4 regions of the Paenibacillus sp. FSL H7-0918 genome follow, and region 1 is predicted to be linked to each of the others. Evidence: riboswitches for the same ligand, from Rfam matches in the RefSeq annotation. Region 1 holds a riboswitch; each other region holds the start of a gene.
The links. A riboswitch is a leader RNA that binds a small molecule or an ion and turns the genes downstream of it on or off. The one in region 1 is predicted to bind cobalamin.

Region 1 (5,971 bases):
CTTGGCGTATATTTAATTTATCGGTTGATGATAATTTCGTATGATGAGGTTTATATGTGATCGGTAGAACATAAATAGGGATGTTCCCTGAAGGGACACCCCTATTTGTGTTGTTAACAGGACGGGGGGTTAAGAGGACTTTCCTACAACGTTTGTTCCGCTCTTCGTGATCTTGTAGGTGATGATATCCCCATTCCAGAAGTGGAACTTCAGGATAACCTCGCCGTCTTTAACATCTTTAAAGAACGCGGGAAGCAGCTTGATTTCTTTAGTGTTATAAGAAGGTGAGAAGGTATTGCCGAATTCCTTAAATGGAGTCCAGTCCTGCGGACCTGCATTGCCACCAGCGGTATACACAGCTTCCATTGTGGCAAGCTGGTTACCATTAAAGGTGGTCGGAATGGCAAAGGATTCAGTCGTGCCTTTTGCATCGCTTAATTTAGCTGTGTCATACACAATGACCTTAAGTCTCCACGCAACACCCTTGTTGAATTTCAGAGTCAGCACGGCATTTTCACCATATTTTTGGGAAGCTGTGAGCTTTTTGAGTTGGCTGGCTTTGAGGGTGAGCTCCTCACCATTTAAGGTGTAATCTTTACCTTTGGTCAGATACTTTCCGTTGGCACTAATGGTGGTTAGCTTATTGCCGTTCAGGTTTAGCTTAACCTTGGTATCTTTAATTTGTGCACCTTTTTTTAGGTAGACCAAATCGCTTTCGGTGCTGGAGGAACGCTCCTTCAGACCAGACATTAATACATTGTGGAGTTCAGGATCAGACCACTTATAAGTTTTACGGTTGAAATGCTGCCCGTTATCCCAGAGCATGGAAGTCATTTTCTTTTCTTTCAAATAATAAGTCAGATACTCGAAGAATTTAAGCTTCTCGCCCTGTTCAATCACACCCGTGTCTTTATCGAAACCTAATAAACCAAATTCGCCGACGATGACAGGGATGCCTTTAGCTACAAATGTATTGTAAACGTTATCAAAAGTTTGAGTGATATCATTTTTTGTATCTTTTTCAAATGTGGTGTAGCCGGCAATGTTCACACTAAACGGCCAGAAGCCATAGAAGTGAACGGTCGCAATAATATTTGAATCGTTCAGAGCCGTAATCGTCTTATAGAGATGATCCATTCTTGTTTGCGTAGGTGAAGACTCTAATGAAGGTAATACAAGTGGGCGGAGGTCGTTTTTCCCACCGGATTTCCGCACGATTTGATAGAAAGAGTTATTAAGTTCAGTAAGCATTTGCTCCATTTTTGCTTCGTCTGTGCTTCCACCATCGGTGAACCGAGGCTCATTTATGCTCTCGAACATCAGCTTATCGGATTTGTCCTTGAAGCGATCGGCAATTTGAGTCCAGGCTGCATTATAACGTGCCAGCGTTTCATCGTGTTTTTCTTCCATATGGCTTACCCATAGCCAGGAATCATGATGGACATTAATCATGACATAAAGCTTGGCGTCCAGTGCCCAGCCGACAACTTCTTCCACACGGTCGAGGTAGGCCTTTTCTAGGGTATAGTCTGGTGCCGCACCCATGTGAGTATCCCAGGTCACAGGAATCCGAATGCTTTTATAGCCTTGAGCGGCGATCTTTTTAATAAGATCTTGGGTCACACGTGGATTGCCCCAGGAGGTTTCATCCTCACCTGTAGCATCTAAAGTATTGCCAAGGTTCCATCCGGGCTGCATTTCGTCTACATAGGATTGGATCTTACTCTTTGGCGCTGCCTTAGCTTGTTGCTCGTCCTTAGTTGCAGCTGCGGCCATGGATGAGAACAGAGAGAGCAGAAGAGCGGTGACAAGTGTCAATGATAAGAAGGATTTCTGGATTCGCGTAGTCATTGAATTCTCCTTTGTGAGATAAATTTAGGATGCTTGGACCTGGCTTTGACGCTGTACTCGGTGGTTAGATGAACACAAACACCTCCAGTTTTATTTTGTAAACGCTTTCTGAATATACCCTAACATAGAATACACTTAGCGAGTACCTTACTAATTTGTGGTAAATTCATATAAGAATTAGTGATTTAAATTAATTTACCCCACAGTTGGATAAAGAAATTATTTAAATAACCCTACTCATAGAAATTGGTTATTCAATAGGATTATCTCTAGCTGCCCGTTATACAAAAAAGAAATATAACATGACAAAAGCATATATATTAGTTATGATGAAGCATGAAAATTTAAAATTAGAAATAGGTGCCAACTATGAATGTTGCGGAAGTACAATCATAGATTGGTTAAATGGAAAGCGGGTGTGAATCCCGCGCGGTCCCGCCGCTGTGAAAGAGGAGTCCTTGCAAAATGCCACTGGGAAACTGGGAAGGCAGCAAGGGTGATGATACTTGAGCCAGAATATCTGCCTTTTTCTGTTACACCATCAAACTCTACGATCGATAGAGAGGTGCTTGAATAGTGTTTGCCAGCTATTACTGTGGTTCACTATCTTAACCTCTTGACGTTTATGTTGAGTGGTTTTTTTGTGGTTATGAGAAAGTTTATTCTGTTTTTTATCATAGGTATGAAGGGAAGGGTTATGGAAAAATGAAGAAAAATAAGTTTTTAGCGTGGTTACTTATTGTAGCTGTATTTATTACGACATTCTCTACAAGTGTAATCCCGGCTCAAGCAGATGGAGCAAGCTCTACCCTTAAAGGGTATGTATCTGTATCCGTAGAGAAATTCACCTTAGGCCAAGGGTATATTAAGGAACCTATTAAAGTTCCGATTTATGAAGGCGATAATGGCGCATCTTTAATAACACGTGCGCTAGGTGATGGGAATTATAGATATTTAGGAAATATAGATAGTGGTTTTTATTTATCAGAAGTTAAAGATAGTGGCAGAAGCGAAGTCAATATTCCACAATATATTTTAGATATGATTTCAGCCGATGGGAATACAGTCAGCACTAAAGCAGACCCCGAGTGGTTAAGTCAGTTTGACTACACCTCCATGTCGGGTTGGATGTATGCAGTAAATAATGTGTTTCCTCCGTTTGGGATGACCGATTATAAGCCTCAAGACGGTGACATCATTCGAACTCAGTTCACCACTTATGGCTATGGTTCTGATCTTGGCGGCTGGGGGGAAATCCCAGTTCAACTTGCCAATAAGGATGCTTTAACTGCGGAAATCGCCGAGATTAACAGTGCCCCTAATAAAGAAACTATTTTGGACAGACCAGTAGTGCAATCGGCAGTTTATGAAGCCTATTCCGTGCTCGAAAACATGGCAAGCTCTCAAATAAGTGTAGATCATGCGCTTGTCGGTCTTAATAATGCATTAGACATAGAACCCCCTGTTATTACAGTAAGTGGCATACAAGATAAACAGGAAGTATCCAATAAAGAAATAAGCTTCAAAGTAGCTGTCACAGACAATGTATATAGTGACATTACTCCAGAAGTGAAGCTGAATGGAGTTACTTTATCACCTGCAAATGGGGAGTATAAAGCTACTCTGAATTCAGGCAGTAATGCAATTACTGTAACGGCTCTTGACGGAGCTGGAAACAAAACAAATGTAACTTATCAGGTTACTTACAAACTGGAAACTTCAGTTGCCGTCAAACAACAGTTAGATAAAAACCTTGCTTATATTTTAAATACTGTAAAGAATCCAACGTTTGGAACAGGCAGCGGAGAATGGTCGATCCTTTCTCTGGCCCGGGCGAACTATACAGTACCTAACGGTTATTATGATCTCTATTACAATAATGTAGCTACGAAAATAGCATCAATCATTAAAGAGGATGGAAAACTCGACGCCAATAAAAGCACAGAGAATTCCAGAGCGATTCTAGGACTTACCTCTATCGGAAAAGATATCACAAATGTTGCGGGATATGATCTGAGAAAAGCACTCGCTGATTATCAATATATCCAAAAGCAAGGCAATAATGGTCCGATTTTTGCTCTGATCGCGTTAGATAGCCATAACTATGAGATCCCTGTAGTTGATGGAGTTACAGAACAGACCACAAGAGAAAAACTAGTTCAGTACATTTTAGATAAAGAGGTTAAAAAAGGTACAGCAGAAGCTGGTGGCTGGGAATTAGGCGTAACCAAAGCCGATGTCGATATGACTGCGATGGCGATGCAAGCTCTTGCACCTTATTATGCATCCCGTGATGATGTAAAAGCTGCCGTGGATCGGGCCATCCAATGGCTGTCCGATAACCAAAACAATCAAGGCGGATTTACAAGCTGGGGAAGCACTAGCAGCGAGAGTATCTCGCAGGTAATTGTAGCCTTAACTGGTGTAGGCGTAGATCCGCACACTGACGCTAGATTTGTTAAAAGTGGAAATTCGCTTATTGATGCATTACTTAGCTTTGCTGCACCTGAGGGTGGATTTAAGCATATCCTCACAGGCAAAGTGGACAATATGGCGACGGACCAAGGTACGTATGCTCTTGTGTCCTATGATCGTCTGATCAATCATAGCAACCGTCTCTTTGATATGAATGATGTGCAACTGGAACAACCAGAAGAACCGGGGCCTGGGCAACCAGAGGGTCCGAAAGAACTTCCGTTACCTTCTGGGGAGAACCCGAAAGTTGAAATCCCAAATGACGCTAATGATTATATCGTTCCGATCAGCGCTGGAGATAGCAACAAAGAAATCACAGTAGCTATTTCAGAAGAAAATCAATCAAAGGTTAGTGTCAATTTACCAAGTAACAGCGACCTTCCTCAGATAGAGGCCATAAAAGGTAACGTATCTGTAGTCATTCCTAAGGGTGCAAAAGTTACGAGTGGGGATGCCTCAACGATTGAACTGATTTCAGCTTTAACCGGTGCAGAATCTGCACTAAAAGATAGTGTGAATCAGATTATTCCTGGGGACAAGAAGCTTGATAACATTCTTCAAGCATTTTCCATGGGTGGTAGTGCAAGAGTAGAATTTAGTCAATTTATTACGTTAACCTTTAAGGACCTTAAAGGAAAAGAAGCTGCTTATATTCAAAATGGCACCCCTCATGCCATTCAAAAATTTGCAAGTGATGACTTAGGTTTTGCAAGCGGTAAGTCTGAGTATGCCTATGATAGTGGAAATGACTTAATTGTAAAAACCAATCACTTCACTGACTACATTGCGTATGCTTCCAGTGCAGTACAAACACCTGGCGGCGACGGTGGTAACGGTAATGGTAGCGGAAATGGTGAAGGAAATGGCGGCAACAATGGTGGCAACAATGGTGGCGGAACCACTCCATCGAAACCATATGTAATCCTGTCCGTGGATAAGCTTACGATTAATAAGGGATATGTTGTTCCATCTGTACAGGTAGAGCTACAATCTGGTGACACAGTGTGGTCTGTACTAAAAAGAGTGCTGGATAGCCGCGGTATCGACTATAGAGATTCCTGGAACAGTGACTTTGGAAGTGTATATGTTGAATCCATAGCTGGTGATGGGGAATTTGACCATGGCAGCGGCAGTGGATGGATGTATAATGTGAATGGGAAATATCCTAATTATGGAGCATCTTCATATGACCTAAGTTCCGGGGACAGAATTCAGTGGCGTTATACTACGAATTTGGGTGTGGATCTAAATGCACCGATACCAACTACAAGCCCTACTCCAACCCCAACGCCTAAGCCTGGTGCTACTCCTGCTCCTGGTGGGGGAGCTAATCCGGAAGCCGGCGTTGATCCAAATGTGAGTCCATCTCCAACAGTGACTCCTAAGGATCCTACCCAGAACACGAATGATATTAAACAACTGTATACAGATGCTGATAAGATCTCTTCCTGGGCCTATTCAGCGATTGAAACAGCTACAGTAAAAGGATATATCCAAGGTAATAATGGCCAGGTGAATCCGAAAGCTTATATCACAAGAGCGGAGTTCACTAAGATTCTCGTTTCTGCATTAGAACTTGATATTAAGAGTGATAAAGGCATTACCTATAAGGATGTCGCTCTAGGTGATTGGTTCTATCCATATG
Region 2 (5,971 bases), on a different contig from region 1:
TGCTTTTGGAAAAATCCATTCTAATCATATTAACCCCAATCTCCAAATACCTTTTCCAATAAAGAATTAAAACTGCCATCACTGCACCCAACTGAATAACAATTTTAAAAGTTATTGCAGCATCTCCCTCAAAGCTAAGCAAATCGCCTGCTAGAATAAGATGTCCAGTAGATGATACTGGTAAAAATTCAGTTAAGCCCTCTATTATGCCAAGTATTATTGCTTTAATTACATCAGTCATCAGTGCATTGTCCCCTTTCGGAAATAAAATCATTTAATTTCCAGTATAAGGGAGACAAGTAAACTTCCCCATCGATTAACCTAACAATATTCAATTCAGAATGACATAATTGTCACATTGCTCATTATTCCAGTCTTAAGTAACTCCTTTATTAAACTATCCTTTCCCGTTAGCATAACAACAGTATCAAACATTAAATTCAACCTGTATCAATAAAAAATCCGTTAACCTTCTGAACTTGCTGCCCGTTATTTGGATAATCAATTTCAGAGCATGCAGCAGATATGAACACCGAAACGTAACTTCCATTTGATCATTCTGCAGCCGCGTGCGTGGAGCCTCAATGACCATCATGATTCCAAAGCGCTGAGAAACCACACAGAACCGCCACCCCGACCAAGAATTGGGGGTCCTTTTTTTGGCAAAACACAAAATATTAAGTATAATGTTATTGTCGAAACGCTAAGGCGTCTGTACAGGATGGCTACCTGGCACTGATGATGGCAGGCCAAGCGCTTTATAAAGTTTTCTTTATGTGTATTTATACTTTAGGAGCGTGGTTATCTATGAAAATTAATATTACCGCACATTTTAACATTGATATTACTTTATCTCTTCATCTGTTAGCCGTAGCCAGTCTTGCTTATGAACTCAGTTCACTGACGAGCTCGTGAAATTCGAGCGAAAAGTATCTGTACTAAGACACCTTGTGGTGTCTTTTTTATTTTTATAGTAATTACCATCTAACCGATCTGCCCCCGCAAGAGAAAAGCAGCTTATGCTGCACCTCCGCCACATCCTTCATTCTGATTGCTGTCAGCTTGCGACACGCCTTCCATCTGCTCGACAGTGACCACTAGTCATACCGTTTTCATTACCGATTTCGCGCCATGTCTTATCTTCCTTGATACGTTTCTCCAGAAGAACAGGGAACAGCAGGGGCTGTCCATCATATTCGACTTCAGGAAAGATTAGGCCATTCATCAATAAATATCACTCTGGATACTTATTCACATGTTCTCCCCAATCTGCAGGAAGCGGTGCCCCGATGTATCGGAGATTCTATTCTAGGAACCCGAAAAGAAGTGGAGAAAATTGACGAGACACCCACTTTAATCGACTAAAGGTTAGAAGAATGTTAGAAGTTGATGCTTGTACAAAAAAAAGGCGCAGTTCCAAAAACCCGGGAACACGCGCCACTATCGACTTTGTAAGGATGCTGGTGAAGGGAATTGAACCCCCGGCCTACGCATTACGAGTGCGTTGCTCTACCCCTGAGCTACACCAGCTTAACGCTGTTTTTCTGTCAAACAAAAAATATTATACAACTTTCAGCCAGAAACGCAAGCCTATTTCTCCCTGTTTTCCGCCCTCCTAAACTGCTAATCCACCTGTAGCTTACGCTCCACAGACTCTAACTTTCCACGGCTAGTAGAGGGTTTATCGCGGCGGTCGTCTATTTTAAGTGAAGTAGAGACACGTTCTGCACCTGCGGCAAAAGGAGACTCATGCAAAGCTTCTACCGCGGCAAAAATGCGTTGCAGAGGCCCTTCGATGATCGTACCCATAGACGTAAGTTCATAAGTAATCCCTTCTACTGTCTTCAGCACCCGCTGCATATCCGCAACATAGCTGCTAAGACTGGTACTGCCTGTTCCAATTGGAATAACTGTAACTTCAGCGATAGGCATGAGAATACCTCCTCGAAATTTTATAGTAGCTGTCTCCTTCCATTGTAACAATTCCACCGCTCTGTCACAAACTAAGCAAGATTATCCTCCCTTATCTCTTCTATTTCTTCTGATTACTCCAAAATATGACTTTGGGCTAAGAGTATTTTCTCATGAGCAAATTCTAGGGTCATCTGCACTATATTTATGGACTCTTTGTGGCATCTTTTCGGACAATTTATGAATCATTTCGCATCTCCCTGTGGATCAATTGTGGATTACTTATGGACAGCCTGTGGATCATTTGTGGAGTACTTTTGAAGAACCCGCTCCCCGCGCGGGTTTTCTAAAAAACTGTTTACAAACACAACATCTTGGGTTATTTTTATCTAACGACAACAAAATATAGTGGAGACAGGCGCTTTGATCCTTAACCGGATTTAGAGCTTAATAGGGAAGCGCGGTGAGAATCCGCTGCGGTCCCGCCACTGTAACCGGATGGCCTTCTTAAGCTTCTGGGAAGCTTGAGAATCCACATCTCCCGGCAAATGCCACTGAGGGTTAGGAACACCCTTGGGAAGGCGCCGAGAGATCCCACGGAAGCCAGGAGACCTACCTGTTTCGACGACACCAACTATTGATGCCTGCGAGGAACAGGGATGGTGTCCGCATGCGGTCATCTACGTAGAGACCTCTGCAAATATCCGTGTGGATATTTACATAACGCATCGGGCATTTTCTGCCATCCTCGGGTAGGGGATGCTTTTTTTTATGTAATCTGAACAAATATACGACTGCTTATAGCAGTCCAACTTCTTATGGATATATGGATTTGATGATAGATGTTTTTCTTTTATACTGAGAGGAGAGCTGTACAATGACGTTGTTGGAGAGACAATTTAATGGAGTAGAAAATGCACGGGAAGTTCTTTTAGAAGAGCTCATTGATTTAGGCCGGGATATTATCGACAGTCGGGATATGGACCTATTGCGCGAGAATGCCAATTTGAATGGAGAGAGTTTCTCCGGTAAAATGAGCAAGTTCGGCAGTGAATATTCAAAATGGTACGCCCGCAATTTTACGATGCCGCCACAGCTAGTGCAGGCTATTGATGACAATGTCGTCTATGTGCATGATCTGGATCAATACGCGATTGGAACGACGAACTGTATTTTTATCCCGTTTGATAAACTTCTCCGTGAAGGTTTCAATACCGGCAACGGCAGCGTTCGTCCTCCGAACTCAATAATGACAGCTATGTCTCTGGTAGCGATTATTTTCCAATCCCAGCAAAATGCTCAATATGGTGGTGTATCCGCCAATAAACTCGATTACGATCTGGCACCTTATGTAACCAAATCCTTCGCCAAGCTGTTCCGCAAGGGTCTGGATTATTTTGAAGAAGGACAAGCTGACGAATCTTTGGGCGAGATTACGATGAGCCGGACCGATCTGGCGGAGTCATATCCAAGAGCGTTCCGTTTTGCACTAAAGGAAACCGAAATCGAAACCCTGCAAGCGGCTGAAAGTATGGTACATAATCTGAATACCATGTCCAGCCGATCCGGTGGACAAATACCGTTTACCAGCATCAACTACGGTACTTGTACTTCACCAGAAGGTCAGCTTGTGATCAGTTCTCTGCTAACCGCAACTATGAACGGACTTGGCAGCGGAGAAACACCAGTGTTCCCGATTCAAATCTTCAAATGCAAGCAAGGAATCAATCAACAGCAAGGCGATCCTAACTATGAACTGTTCCTAAAAGCAGCTGAATGTTCTGCGCGCAGACTATATCCAAACTTCGCTAATCTGGACGCTCCGCTCAACTTGCAGTATTATGATTCAAGTGATCCTGATACGGAGTTCGCTACAATGGGCTGCCGAACCCGAGTGCTCGGTGACCGTTTTGGGCGTAATCATTGCTCTGGGAAGGGCAACCTTTCCTTTAATACACTAAATCTGGTTCGGCTAGGTCTGGCACACGGCACAGTAACAGGCAGACGTACCGTCGCAGACGAAGCTGGCTTCTATGAAGATCTAAATCATTATATGGATATTGCGCTGGAAGGACTTCTCCATCGCTTCCACATCCAAACCGCACAAAAAGCTAAAGCTTCCGATTTCATGATGCGAGAAGGCGTTTGGGAAGGCGGCGAACATCTTGCACCCGATGACACTGTAGGCGATCTGCTGAAGCATGGCAGTCTGTCTCTTGGCTTCATCGGTATGGCGGAATGTATGAAAGCTATGTACGGCAAACACCATGGCGAGGATATGGAAGTTCATGCCAAGGCGCTGGCTATCGTGCGTCATATGCGGGACTATTGCGATCGGAAAAGTGAGGAACTGGATCTTAACATCACCCTGTTCGCTACTCCAGCAGAAGGTTTGTCCGGTAAATTCACCAAAGTTGACCGCAAGGTACTGGGTTCCATTCCGGGCGTAACCGACCGTGAATATTATACGAACTCTTTTCACATCCCTGTATACTTCGATCTGGGTGCTGCTCAGAAGATCAGCTTGGAAGCTCCTTTCCATGAATACTGCAATGCCGGGGCTATTTCTTATGTCGAATTAAACGGCAATGCCCGCAACAACCCATCGGCTTTTATCAAAATCATTAAATATGCGCTCGAACAACAGGTCAGTTATTTCAGCATTAACCATCCGATTGACCGCTGCTCCAGCTGTGGATACGAAGGCGTAATTGGGACAAACTGTCCTTCCTGCAACGCAAATGAGAATGATGTGCACATCCGCCGTTTGCGCAGAGTTACAGGTTATTTAACCGGCGACTATCAGACCCGCTTTAATGCCGCCAAACAAGCTGAAGTTCGGGATCGCGTTAAGCATCTATGAATATTTGCGGTTACTATCCGGAGTCGATTAACGAGGGAGAGGGCATGCGGGCCGTCCTCTTTCTCAGCGGCTGCCGCCATCGTTGCCCGGGATGTTTTAATCCCGAGACATGGAACTTTAAATATGGAGAAGTCTTCACCTTAGAACGACAACATGAAATCATTGCAGAAATCGCCGCTAACCCTTTGCTGGATGGTCTGACACTGGCAGGCGGCGATCCTTTTTTCTCAGCAGAAGAGTTGCTGGGGTTCATTCATGAGCTTCGCACTGTACTGCCAGGGTTCTCAATCTGGATTTACAGTGGTTATACGTACGAAGAACTTACAGCCCTTCCCGGTACGCCGGAGTGGAATCTACTTAAACAGTGTCAGGTGTTAATAGATGGAAGATTTGTAGAAGAACTGAAAGATACTACGCTTCTCTACCGGGGAAGCTCCAACCAACGCATTATCGACATTCCGGCCAGCATGAACGGCTCGGAGGTCTTTCTGTGGCAGCCTGCTGCGCTATAATATATCAATTTTTGATATTGAAAAATTAATTTGAAATAAGAAGGGATGAACTAAACATGCCGCAATTCGTAGTAAAACCGGATAATCGCCAACTGGCTTTTGATGAGAACCGTCTTTCCGTCTACGCTGACCGTATTCTGGAAGGTCTCGATCAACTAAATAAAGAAACTTTGCTGCGTGGAGTGAATTCCAAACTGCGTCGTGACTCGGTAAGCGGAGAAGAAATCAGCAACGCCTTCACCATGAGCGCTCTAGAGCTTGTAACAAAAGAAGAGCCTAACTGGAAGTTCGCAGCTGCCCGCGCCCTTCTGACTACCCTTTATAAAAAAGCTGCCGTCCATCGCCGCTACAAAGCTTATCCAGAAGAGCCTTACGGTGAATTGTATCCACTAATTACGGATCTCGTGAAAAAAGGAATCTATCGCGAAGAACTTCTAAGTCATTACACCAAAGAACAAATTATCGAACTAGGCGGGTGTATCGATTATACACGCGACCTTTTGTTTGACTATATCGGTCTGCTTACGCTATCCGACCGTTATTTGGCGCATGATTTTGACGGCCGTGTAATGGAGCTTCCACAAGAACGTTATATGATTATTGCTATGTACCTGATGCACCGTGAGCCAGCTGAGAAACGTCTTGAGCTTGTAAAAGAAGCTTATTGGGCTATGAGCAACATCTA
Region 3 (5,971 bases), on a different contig from region 1:
TTTCTTCCAAAGTATTATTGATATGCTGTCTCTGCTTGGGGGAACCAGCCATGACCTTTCGGCAATTCGCTTATAGGAATGTAACACGTAATAAACGCAAATATGCCGCTTATTTTGTCGTCAGTGCTTTTTCGGTGATGATCTTTTTCGTGTGCGCTTTGTTTATTTACCATCCGGATATTTCAAAGAGCTTAATTTATAGTACGGCGGCTCATACGATGATGGTGGCAGAGGCAATTATTTATGTCTTTTGTTCTTTGTTCGTACTCGTATCCGTTGGATCCTTCCTGCAGTCGCGCAAGATGGAGTTCGGAATTTTATTGATGCACGGAATGACGAAGAGACAGCTGAACACCATGGTTTTTCTGGAAAATATGATGATCGGCACCTCTGCCATCCTGACAGGTACCCTTCTCGGGTTACTTCTGGGCAAATTATTTTTGATGATCGGATCCACTTTTTTGGGAATTCCCCTGTTAACCTTTCATCTCCCATGGCAGGCACTTGTGCTTACGATCTGCAGCTTCGTGTTATTGTTTTTTCTGATATCGCTTTGCACCTTTGTTTTTATCGGCAATGAGTCACTGATGCGTCTGTTTCAGGGAGAGCGTAAGGCAGAAGAAGAACCCAAAGTATCCTTTGTATTATCTATTATTTCTGCTGTACTGCTGATCAGTGGTTATTATATGGCGGCTACTGCAAAAGCTGCTTCCGTAGAGAAAGTCATGTTTCCGGTCGTTGCGATTACGGTTATCGGGACGTATCTCTTTTATACCCAGCTAAGTATTTGTTTGGTTAAGCTGCTTAAGGACATTCGGCGCTTGTATTGGCATCGTACGAATATCATCACTTTATCCGGTTTGTCCTACCGCTGGAAAGAGAATGGCCGAATGTTTTTTATGGTGACGATTGTATCCGCAGTCTCCTTCACTTCCGTAGGGGTATTTGCATCGATACATACACTTTCCAGAGAGCTGAAATTGGATTATCCTGCAGCAGTGGGTTATGTAGCCAAAGGAAATCAGACGGGTGTACCCTTTGATCAGCATCTGAACGAAATTAAGGAAGAGCTCAAGACGCACGAACTCCCTTATGAGGCGCTTAGTATCCCGATTAAATATGCTGAGGTTGAAGCTCAGACTGGACCCGATCGCACTTTACGCCTTCCCTTGATTGCTTTCAGTGATTATAATTTCGCCCTGCAACGTGCAGGTTTCCCAACAGATGAGCGTGCTCTGGTGGGCAACGAAGGTCTGGTGATGATTGGTTCACAGCGGGATCGCAGTTTAACAGAAGGCAGAGTAAAAGCGGTCTATTCCTTGCAGCAAGGACTTGCCATTAAAGAAATAGGTTATACCGAGCAAGTTCCCATCGCCGAATATTTATTGCCGGAGCTGGATGGTAGAGATGGCGGGGATTTTAGTGGTGTCGTGATCAGTGATGAGCTCTACAGCGCTATTGATCCCGTGCAGACGGATCTTTATACAGGTTTTTATGTAGAGGATTTTCCACAGACGGTAGGTATCGCTGCTGATCTTGCCCATAAAGGCAAACAGTCCTATGAAAGTGATTCTCCGTATGCGATTGTGATCAGCGGCACGCTGTTTGAGCTTCAGAAAACATTGTATAACACAATGCTTTTTGCTTCCTTGCTGGTGGGTACTGTCTTTTTTATCGCGGCAGGCAGCTTTCTTTACTTCCGGTTATATACCGATCTTGATCATGATCGCAATCAATATTCCACTTTGTCCAAGATGGGACTTACGGATAAAGAACTCAATCGAATAGTTACGATTCAGCTGTCTTTGTTGTTTTTTGTGCCGGTCGGAATAGCTATTTTACACAGTGTGTTTGCCTTTATTGCGCTTCAACGGTTGTTCTACTTATCTATCGCAACGGAGACAGGCGCGGTGTTACTCGGATATTTGGCTGTTCAAGGACTATACTTCTTTTTTATTCGCAGCCGCTATTTACGCAACCTGAAGAAGAACTTGATATGAGAAATGGGGGTAACAAGATGCAAGCATGGATTACAGATTTTATGGAGCAGTTTGGTTACTTCGGTATTTTTCTGATGCTGGCCTTTGAAAATATATTTCCACCAATTCCTTCAGAAGTGATCCTGCCCTTTGGAGGATTTATGACGACTACGACGAGCTTGACGATCCCTGGTGTAATCATTGCTGCCACGGCTGGTTCACTACTGGGTGCAGTAATTCTCTATTATATTGGCCGATTATTGGATGTGAGCCGGTTAGAGAAACTGGTTGAACGCTGGGGTAGCCTAATTAGGGTCAGTAAAAAAGATATCCACAAGGCTGACGCCTGGTTTGATAAATATGGCTACTGGACTGTATTGTTTTGTCGGATGGTTCCGCTGGTCCGCAGTCTGATTTCGATTCCGGCGGGAATGTCGGGCATGAAATTTGGAGTATTTATGATCTTCACAACGATTGGCACATTGGGATGGAATTTGCTGCTTGTGCTTATTGGCGCGGTATTGGGCGAATCCTGGGAAGACATTGCCGTGTACATGGATGTGTACTCCAATGTAGTCTATGTACTAATTGCTGGCGGATTAGTTATTCTTGGGTTTCTGTACTTCCGCAAACGCAGCCGGAGAATGAACACTGAGGGCTAAGCGGGTAGTGGACTGATAATAGAAATGACTATTAAAAAGGAGGGAAACAAATGGAGCTATTAACGATTATTAAAGCCATTATTTTGGGGCTTGTTGAAGGTTTAACCGAATTTGCTCCAGTATCCTCCACGGGTCATATGATTATTGTTGATGATATGTGGCTGAAATCACAGGAGTTATTTGGACAATATACAGCAAATACCTTCAAAGTAGTTATTCAACTGGGTTCAATATTAGCGGTTGTTGTGATCTTTAGAAATCGGTTCATTGATTTGTTAGGCTTAAAGCGTTTCAGCCGTAAGCAGTTGGATCCTGTAACAGAGGAGCTACAGCAGTTGGAGCAGGGCGGGCATCTCAAGCTGACTCAGGTTCTGGTAGGGTTAGTGCCTGCAGGTGTGTTAGGTGTTCTGTTTAATGATTATATTGATGAGCATTTATTCTCTACCTCAACAGTGTTAATTGGTCTAGTGATTGGGGCTATATTAATGATTATTGCCGATCTGTTTGGGCCGAAGAAGATCAGAACTGAGAGTGTAGATCAGATTACATACAAACAGGCACTTGGTGTAGGTCTTGTACAGTGTTTTTCGTTATGGCCTGGATTTTCACGCTCGGGCTCGACGATTTCTGGTGGAGTACTCCTCGGGATGAGCCATCGTGCCGCTGCTGATTTTACGTTTATTATGGCAGTACCCATCATGGCAGGTGCCAGTCTGTTGTCACTGATGAAAAACTGGCAATATTTCACCATGGACGCGTTGCCGTTTTTTATTGCAGGCTTTATTAGTGCCTTCCTATTTGCGCTGTTATCGATGCGTTTCTTCTTAAAACTGATCAATCGTATCAAGCTCTTACCGTTTGCTATATACCGTATAATTCTTGCTGCTGTAGTATATTTCGTATTTTTCTAAGTCCGTTATAAGGAATCGATATAACAGAAGCCCCAGTAATCTATTGCAGATTGCTGGGGCTTTCACGTATGATGACATCAGATTAAGACACTCAAATGATGAATGATATCGGAGACAGGTGCTGACCGGAAAATAGTAATTCGGTAGGCTTAATAGGGAAATTCGGTTCGAAGCCGATGCGGTCCCGCCACTGTAACGGAAGAATCTCGAGCAACAGAGGTCACTGGCAATTTACTACTGCTGGGAAGACTGCTCAAGATGTTGACGCCGCTAGCCAGGAGACCTGCCTGTTTCAACAGCACTGCTTCACCTACGGAAGATAGGGAGGTGTTAGACGTTAACCATGGGTATATCATGGGCGTCTTTCCCTTTGACTTTTTTAGGGAAGGGCGCTCTTTTTTATAGGAAAGCAAGTAGCTTTGGAGTTTGAAATAAGAGATGGAAGAGGGAGTGTATCGAGATGACGAATAAAGTAAAAGTAAGTAATCTTGGATATCCGAGAATCGGAAAGAACCGCGAGTGGAAAAAGACACTGGAAGCCTACTGGCAGGGGAAAATAAATGAAGAGCAATTCCGCTCCGAAATGGCAGCAATTCAGCTGCAGCATTTGAAGACCCAGCAAGAGGCAGGAATTGAGCTTATTCCGGTGAATGATTTTACTTTTTATGACCATGTGTTGGATACGGCTGTTATGTTTGGAATTGTACCTCCACGGTACACGTATGATGGCGGCGACATCGGGCTTGATCTTTATTTTGCAATGGCCCGTGGTAATACTGAGGCTACTGCCTGTGAGATGACCAAATGGTTCAATACGAACTATCACTATATCGTTCCAGAGATCGGCACACAAACACCACGCCTGACTGAAAATAAACCTCTAGCGGCTTATCGTTTTGCTAAATCGCAGGCAGGGATTGAAGGTAAACCGGTACTTTTAGGTCTGTATACCTTCCTTAAGCTGTCCAAAGGTTACGCAGCGGCAGATATCGCCAAGATTGCTGCACGTTTTGTTCCAGTCTATGTTCAACTGCTACAGGAACTGAAGCAAGAAGGGGTAAGCTGGGTACAAATCGATGAGCCAGCGATTGTTACAGGCATAAGTAAAGAAGAATTAACACTGCTTAACTCGATATACACAGAAATTGCCGGCTCCGTGCCGGGCTTGAATATTATTTTACAGACGTATTTCGAAGCTGCTGAACCGTTGGAGGCACTGCTAGAGTTGCCTGTTCAAGGCTTGGGTCTTGACTTTGTGCACGATGGTGGAGCGAATCTGGCTTCTATCGAACGTCTTGGCTGGCCGAAGGACAAATGGCTGGGTGCCGGAATTATTGATGGACGGAACATCTGGCGTTCCGATTTAGACGCTAAGCTGCAACTGGTAGAAAAGCTCAGCGTTCATGTGCCGCTTGATCGTCTTATTCTTCAGCCTTCTTGCAGTCTGCTGCATGTCCCAGTCACCGTTCAAGGTGAGGTGAAGCAGAAGGCGACAGTTAAGAATGCGTTAGCTTTTGCCGATGAGAAGCTTGCAGAGCTTAGTTTGCTCGGAGCAGCCCTCGCAGATAAAGGAGAAGCTTCTAAAGCAGCGCTGGCCGCTAGTCGTGAAGCTATTGCAGCATTCCGCGCACTACCTGAGCGTGGCCGTAAGGATGTGGCGGAGCAAGTGCTTGCACTTGCAGCTTTGCCGGACCAACGCAGTTTGCCTTTTGCTGAACGCTTAAAGGTGCAGCAAGAGAAATGGCAGCTTCCACTTCTGCCAACCACTACAATTGGTAGCTTCCCGCAGACAGTAGAAGTGCGTCAGGCGAGATTGAAATGGCGTAAAGGGGTCTGGAATCAGGAGCGTTATGATGGATTTGTTCGTGAGCAGATCGCGGATGCAATTACCTTCCAAGAAAAGCTAGGTCTGGATGTTCTGGTCCACGGTGAGTTCGAGCGTACAGATATGGTGGAGTTTTTCGGAGAAAAGCTGGATGGATACTTGTTTACTAGTAATGGCTGGGTTCAATCCTACGGTTCCCGTTGCGTTAAGCCACCGGTGATCTACGCGGATGTTGCATTTATACAGCCTATGACTGTTAAAGAAAGTGTCTATGCACAATCGTTGACGAAGCTTCCGGTTAAAGGAATGTTGACGGGTCCTGTAACTATCCTCAATTGGTCATTTGTACGTGATGATCTCAGCCGGGAAGAGGTAGCCAATCAAATTGCTCTTGCCCTTCGCCATGAAGTAAAAGCGTTGGAAGATGCAGGCATCGAAATGATTCAAGTGGATGAGCCGGCTATACGTGAAGGACTTCCGCTTAAGGCAGAAGACCGTGAGCATTACCTGAACTGGGCAGTGAAGTCGTTCCGCGTTGCTACGAACCATGTGAAGGCTACGACACAAATTCATACGCATATGTGCTATAGCGAA
Region 4 (5,971 bases), 170 kb from region 1:
AGAAATGTGCCAGATCCGGCGATTATGGAATGCTTTAAAGAGTATTTTGTACTTAAAGATCACAATTACAGGGTCAGAATCGTGGATTATTTCATCAATGGGATGCTTCATAGTGTGGAAGCGGGCCGCAAGGATATTTTGAGTGCTGCTTACAGGATCATTGAGAGTAATGATGAGTTAAGTGCAGCTTACTTCCAGCGCGTGATGTCTGAAACTTATTTCCGTAAGCAGCTACTTGAGCCTTATATGGAATCAAGACTAGCTGCGGCGTCCAGATCTGCGGATATTCTGAGCTTTGTGCTCCATTGGGGGCGGTTCCTGCCAGTGGCGTTAGAGCAGTCTTTTGCTCAAAATGCTGTGAAGGATTATTTGCTAGAAAAGCTCCAGCTGGAGCATGATCCAGTGGCTTCTGTGGCGGAAATTCATGAAATTGTAGATAAGGCAGAAAAAGATCGCCGCAAAGGAACAGGAGTTGCTCCTAAGGCACTCTCCCTAATGCAGGATCTTGCTGCTTCAGCAGATAGATTCTTACTGAACCGCTTATCGCTTTCTGATATGACGCAGGAGGAGCTTCTGGAGGTAGTTTTTTTACGGTATGGTAATGTTGTCGATTGGCAGCCGCCACTGGATAGGATTAGCAAGCAGAAAGAGAATGCGCTGCGTGCCGCTTACCGCTGGTTTGGTGAAGAGAAGCCGAATGAGGAGATTTTTACAGGATTGTCTCCGCAGGAACTAGACGATGTGCAGCTACTGGGTCGTCGTTTGCTAAAAGAGGCGCGTGTTCTGGAACCCTTTGAACGGCTTCCGCTAGCCTTTTACTATACAACTCAGCGTGAAGGGGGTCCGCTGGATTACGATGCGCTTCTGGAGCTGTTAAAGCGTAAAGCCGGTTCCGACAAAGAAATCATCTATCGGTTTTTTGCTTGGTCGCAAGGCAATCCTTTATTTACGGTTTCGAATAAAAAGCTGCAACCGGGTTACCGTAAGGCGATTCTGAAGTATTTCCTGAGCAGTGATCGTGAAGCGTTCAAGAATCGGGAATTCCGAAAGAACTATGTCGCGGCAGCTCGGCCTGCTCTGCAAAATGTGTACAATGAAGCCCGCTCCCAACTGGCTTCCCCGCTGGCGCGCTGGATCAGCCGCAGCCGATTTCGACTCTTAATCTCCGGCTCCATTACGGGTATTCTGGTGATTATTGCAATTATCGTATTCAGTATGCTGCGTCCGGATGATACGAAGACGGCTCTGCCGGGGACAAGCCCTGAGCCGACCCCTGTTCAGAGTGCAGGCAATATACTGCCTCCAGCTTCAGTATACTTGAAGGATCAGAGCGTCGAAGGAGATAAGGGGAGCAGCATATTGGTGTTCACCTTCGCAAGTGCAGATGACTGTGTGCAGTTTCAACCGACTGAGATTAGTTTAATGTCTTCGTCTACAGAGATAGATAAAAGCTTTAAGGTCGCTGCTACAAATGGGACTTGTCCAGTGCCGTCAACGGATGGGACGGATGAGGGAAACGCTGCTGACGAGTCAGATGCCGCTGGCACTACTGGAGGAACAGCAGAAGGTGCAGATGCTACTAATGCTGTAGCTGATGCATCTCCGTCTCCTACGCCTTCCTCTAATACTGAGGACAGCACTGGGTTGCCTTCCGCAACAGCTGTGACTGAAGGTGAACAACCTTCCTATCAGGTTGAGGTTACATTGGAGCCTGGAGCGACAATTCTAGAGAAAAGTATGATCAAAGCCGGAAGATTTACATTGATCGTAGATCCCGATCCTAATATTCCACCAGCTTCTGATTCAAGTGCTGAACCCTCCCCGACTGCAAGTCCGGAAGGAACAGCAGAATAACAAGCTTTCTGAACAGCAATACCCACCGGAAGGTGGCGTATTGCTGTTCATTTTTTTGCTGCCCATACTAAGCTTTTCTATAGACATGCTATGTATTAATAGATATGATTATGGATGTCAAAATAAGATACTACATACTGGAAAAGGTGCAGACTAAATCAATCTAGTCGTCTGCTTAAAAGGGAAGTCCGGTGCAAGAGTCCGGCGCGGTCCCGCCACTGTATGTGCGGAGCGTTTCTTCTATAAGCCACTGCCCCGAAGGTAGGGTGGGAAGGTGAAGAACAGCGATGAAGCATTAGCCAGGAGACCTGCCTTTTTCGTGAGCGTTTCTATTCTTCGTGGGGTAAGAATGTGGAACATATACAGATGGACTGTTGGCAGGAAGCAAGCGCCGCAGCCTCAATTTGTAATCTTCCCTGACCGCCCTCCAAAGGGGCGGTCTTTATGTTATGCGTCTTATTCCCGGCAGTACCCATTCTTATACAGAAAGAGGTTAAACAATGAAGAAAATCATGTCTTCCAAGTTTGTAGCACTTGGGCTGGCCTTATTCATGGTCATTTCAATTCTAGGAACATCTCTTGCTCCGGCGGGACAAATATTTGCAGAAGCGGGCGCTGGCGCCGGTCTGGAGGCAACTGCCGCGGAGCGGATTAATGTTGCGGATGCGACTTATGCGGCTGCAGAATATCTCTTGAAAGGTGGCGTGCAATCGGATTGGCAAGCCATTGGATTAGCGCAAGCAGGGTACAAGCTGCCGGCTAGTTACCTTTCAGAGCTTGAGAAAAAAGTAAAGGATGCAGCTGGCGATTTCACCAATGTAACCGATTATGCTCGAATCGTGCTCGCAGTGAGAGCGATTGGTGCAGATCCTACTAGCTTTGCTGGTAACGGAACGACTCCTGGCTATAATCTGATTGAGAAAATTTATAATAATAGCAAGCTCAGTGAACAGACGCTTAATAATCCGGTATATGCTTTACTTGCGCTGGATTCTGGTAAATATAATATCCCAAGTGACGCGAAATGGACGGCGGATAAGCTCCTTACGGAGATTCTCTCCAAACAGAATCCGGATGGGGGCTTTGCACTAACCTCAGGCGCAAGTGAGCCTGATATGACAGCGATAACCTTGACGGCTCTGGCGGCACATAAAAATAATCCCGAAGCCTACTTAGCAGGGCTACAAGCCGTAGCTTGGTTATCTGCAGCTCAAGATAGCCATGGGGGTTACGGTGACAGTGCTGAAAGTAGCGCACAAGCAATCCTTGGACTCACCTCCTTCGGAGTTGATCCTAGTGGATTAGAATACACCAAAAACAAAGTGGATCTAATGGAGAACCTGCTTAGCTATCGTCTAGCTGATGGTAGCTTCACCCATAGCCGTGGTGGAAGCAGTAATATTCTGGCGACAGAGCAAGGGCTTCAGGCGCTGGTTGCCTATAATTTGCTATATAAAGGAAGCAACAGTAAGCTATACGATTTTTCCAAATCCTCCATTCAGAGCTCACTCATCTACGCTCCAGTAACGATTGAGGGACCACAGGCCACGTTGGCACAAGGGTACGCCTATGCTGGCAACGCACTTGGAGCGTTAGAGAAGCTGGCGCTTCAAACGAACTTGCCGATCACGAATCCTTCGGGCAGTTATGTGACTGGCATCGGAAGTATTGCTGCTGGAAGCTTTGGTGGTTATGACGGATGGATGTATGTTGTATCACGTGACGGAAAATGGATTAATCCCGATGTAGGCATGAGTGATTTTGTACTTAAAGATTCAGATCAGGTACTGGTTTATTATGCCGGAGATGACACTAAGCTTGTGGATTCCGTTACGCTTTCCAAAGCAAATCTTAAAGAGGGCGATTCCTTTACCGTCACTGTAACTAGTAAGACGTGGAAATGGGACGCTGCTACGAACACTTCCTCTCCTGTAACTGCAAAAGCTGCGGGTGTTCAGGTCCAAATTGGAGCTCAGACGGTAACGACGAATGCTAAAGGTGAGGCCGTATTCTCAGGAAATATGCCCGCAGGTGACTATACACTGACTGTAACTGGCTACCGTGAAGGCAAAGCCCCAACGATTGCTAAATATACAAAAGCTCTAAAAGTGATTTCTAAGAATGTAACAGCTTCGCTAACCGTTGAAGGCCCGGAAGGGTTGATTAGTGAGGGGACTTTGAAAGCCTCCAATGCCCTTGAAGCGTTGCAACAACTAGGGTCTACCGATGATTTTAAAGTAGATATCACCAAATCGTCTTATGGCAACTTTGTATCAGGTATCCATGGAGTTTCGCAAGGTACTTACGACGGATGGTGGAGCTTCGTGGTATCACGCGGCGGGGAGTGGATATATCCAAGTGTGGGTATGGATGCGTTCGAACTACAGGAATCCGATCGTGTACTTGTCTATTATGCAGGAGAAAATACACAGGTTGTAGATGCTGTGGTGCTTACCCCATCACAGCCAAAAGCTAATGAAGCTTTTACTGTAAAGGTTTCACAGAAAAAGTGGGTGTGGAATCAGGAAAGCTTAACTTCTGATCCGGTTACCTCACCAGCTGCAGGTGTGCAGGTTTCGGTTGGTGATAAGAAGGTAATCACGAATGAACAAGGTGTGGCTGTTGTTGATGGGGGTCTCCCAGCAAATAGCTATACAATAACTGTTACCGGTTATGCTAAAGATAGCGTACCGAGCGTAGCGCGTTATACTCAGTCTCTGACTGTCGGATCGTCTGTTATTGCTCCAGCAAAAGCTACCGCTACCCTCTCAGTGATTGGAGATAGCCGGAAAGGAACCATCCTAGCCAGTACAACAGTAGCTCTAAAAGAGGGCGAAACGGCTTATAGCTTACTAGTCAGTCAATTAGGGACTAAGGTAGTATCATCCGGCAACGCTGGAAGCATCTACGTGAAATCTATTGACGGGTTGGCTGAATTTGATGGAGGCCCAAGCAGCGGATGGAAGTATAAAACGAACCGGGATGCGGATCCAAGCATCAGTGCAGACAGTTATATTTTGCAGAACGGTGATACTTTGTACTGGTACTATACCTCTGGAGAATAAGGAAGAGGAAGTTTGATTAGGCGGGCACACATGGATTCGGAGTAATAGCGGATCGGGTGCCCGCCCTTTTTTATTTGAGGAAAGTCGTTTTATGACAATATATACTTTTATTCGACACAATATTTTAAAAATCATCAAACTCTTAGCCCTTCCGACCGATAAAAATAGATAGATCATAAGATAATGTGAAGGCGGAGTGTAGATGAAAAATTTGAAAGTGAAATACAAAATAGGGCTGCTTTTGGTATTCGCAGTAATTATGGTGAATGCTGTAGGGGGCATAGGCATCATCACAATGAACAAAATGGCCGAAAAGACAAATGAGACATATAATGAAAATTTATTGCCTGTTTCTTACGTAGGGCAGATGCGTACGAATAATAGGGCTATTGAATCCTATCTTTTGGAGCGTTTGATTAGCGTTGATGCCAGCAAAAACAAAGAACTTTCTGAGAGTATCCAAGTGAAGGTTCAAGATAATAATGAACTTATGAACAAGGTGAAAGCGATTCAGTATAATGATCTTGCTATTGTAAGTAAAATCAAAGAGTATGAGTCCTTTTTGCCAGATTATCGTGCACAGCGGGATAACATTATAAAGATTGCTGATAGTAATCATAATCAAGAGGCCTATAAAGTATTTTCAGGCGAATTTAACGAATCCCGTGAAAAAATGATCAACCTGCTTAAAGGAATTAGTGATTCTTTGCTTAAAGATGCTGATGAACACAATTCAGGTTCCATGGCAACCGCTAAAAGCATGCGGGTAAACAATACCTTAATGATTACGTTCGCTTGGGTGATTTGTATCGTGATTAGTATTGCAATCATTCGACTGATAACAAAACCGCTTAAAGAACTGCAAGGACTAATGAAGCGGGCAGAAGATGGAGATTTGACCGTGGTAGCAACGTACACCGCCAAGGATGAGATCGGCCAAATTAACAGTTCATTTAACAATATGCTGCAGGGCTTGCGGAAGATGATGCAAGGCATTGCAGAGAGTGCAGAACTGCTGTCAGCTTCATCGGAAGAGATGAGCGCTAGTGCTG

Region 2: linked by a shared signal. The riboswitch ahead of MHI15_RS29365 (anaerobic ribonucleoside triphosphate reductase) and the one ahead of MHI15_RS19085 (S-layer homology domain-containing protein) in region 1 are both predicted to bind cobalamin.
Region 3: linked by a shared signal. The riboswitch ahead of metE (5-methyltetrahydropteroyltriglutamate--homocysteine S-methyltransferase) and the one ahead of MHI15_RS19085 (S-layer homology domain-containing protein) in region 1 are both predicted to bind cobalamin.
Region 4: linked by a shared signal. The riboswitch ahead of MHI15_RS18415 (DUF4430 domain-containing protein) and the one ahead of MHI15_RS19085 (S-layer homology domain-containing protein) in region 1 are both predicted to bind cobalamin.

What each region holds. Positions count from the first base shown of each region.
Region 1 is NZ_JBBOWJ010000002.1:1,160,380-1,166,350, reverse strand. Features, by position in the region: gene MHI15_RS19095 (transposase) at 1-60, shown strand, start outside; gene MHI15_RS19090 (cellulase family glycosylhydrolase) at 130-1,851, opposite strand; cobalamin riboswitch at 2,193-2,393, shown strand; gene MHI15_RS19085 (S-layer homology domain-containing protein) at 2,557-5,971, shown strand, end outside.
Region 2 is NZ_JBBOWJ010000006.1:137,445-143,415, reverse strand. Features, by position in the region: gene MHI15_RS29385 (undecaprenyl-diphosphate phosphatase) at 1-241, opposite strand, end outside; gene MHI15_RS29380 (hypothetical protein) at 1,058-1,225, opposite strand; tRNA gene MHI15_RS29375 (tRNA-Thr) at 1,459-1,530, opposite strand; gene MHI15_RS29370 (MTH1187 family thiamine-binding protein) at 1,624-1,932, opposite strand; cobalamin riboswitch at 2,311-2,545, shown strand; gene MHI15_RS29365 (anaerobic ribonucleoside triphosphate reductase) at 2,789-4,774, shown strand; gene nrdG (anaerobic ribonucleoside-triphosphate reductase activating protein) at 4,771-5,286, shown strand; gene MHI15_RS29355 (ribonucleoside-diphosphate reductase subunit alpha) at 5,343-5,971, shown strand, end outside.
Region 3 is NZ_JBBOWJ010000001.1:1,090,495-1,096,465, reverse strand. Features, by position in the region: gene MHI15_RS05125 (ABC transporter ATP-binding protein) at 1-76, shown strand, start outside; gene MHI15_RS05120 (FtsX-like permease family protein) at 51-2,000, shown strand; gene MHI15_RS05115 (DedA family protein) at 2,018-2,641, shown strand; gene MHI15_RS05110 (undecaprenyl-diphosphate phosphatase) at 2,692-3,552, shown strand; cobalamin riboswitch at 3,652-3,857, shown strand; gene metE (5-methyltetrahydropteroyltriglutamate--homocysteine S-methyltransferase) at 4,013-5,971, shown strand, end outside.
Region 4 is NZ_JBBOWJ010000002.1:990,030-996,000, reverse strand. Features, by position in the region: gene MHI15_RS18420 (GAP1-N2 domain-containing protein) at 1-1,854, shown strand, start outside; cobalamin riboswitch at 1,982-2,184, shown strand; gene MHI15_RS18415 (DUF4430 domain-containing protein) at 2,355-4,919, shown strand; gene MHI15_RS18410 (methyl-accepting chemotaxis protein) at 5,122-5,971, shown strand, end outside.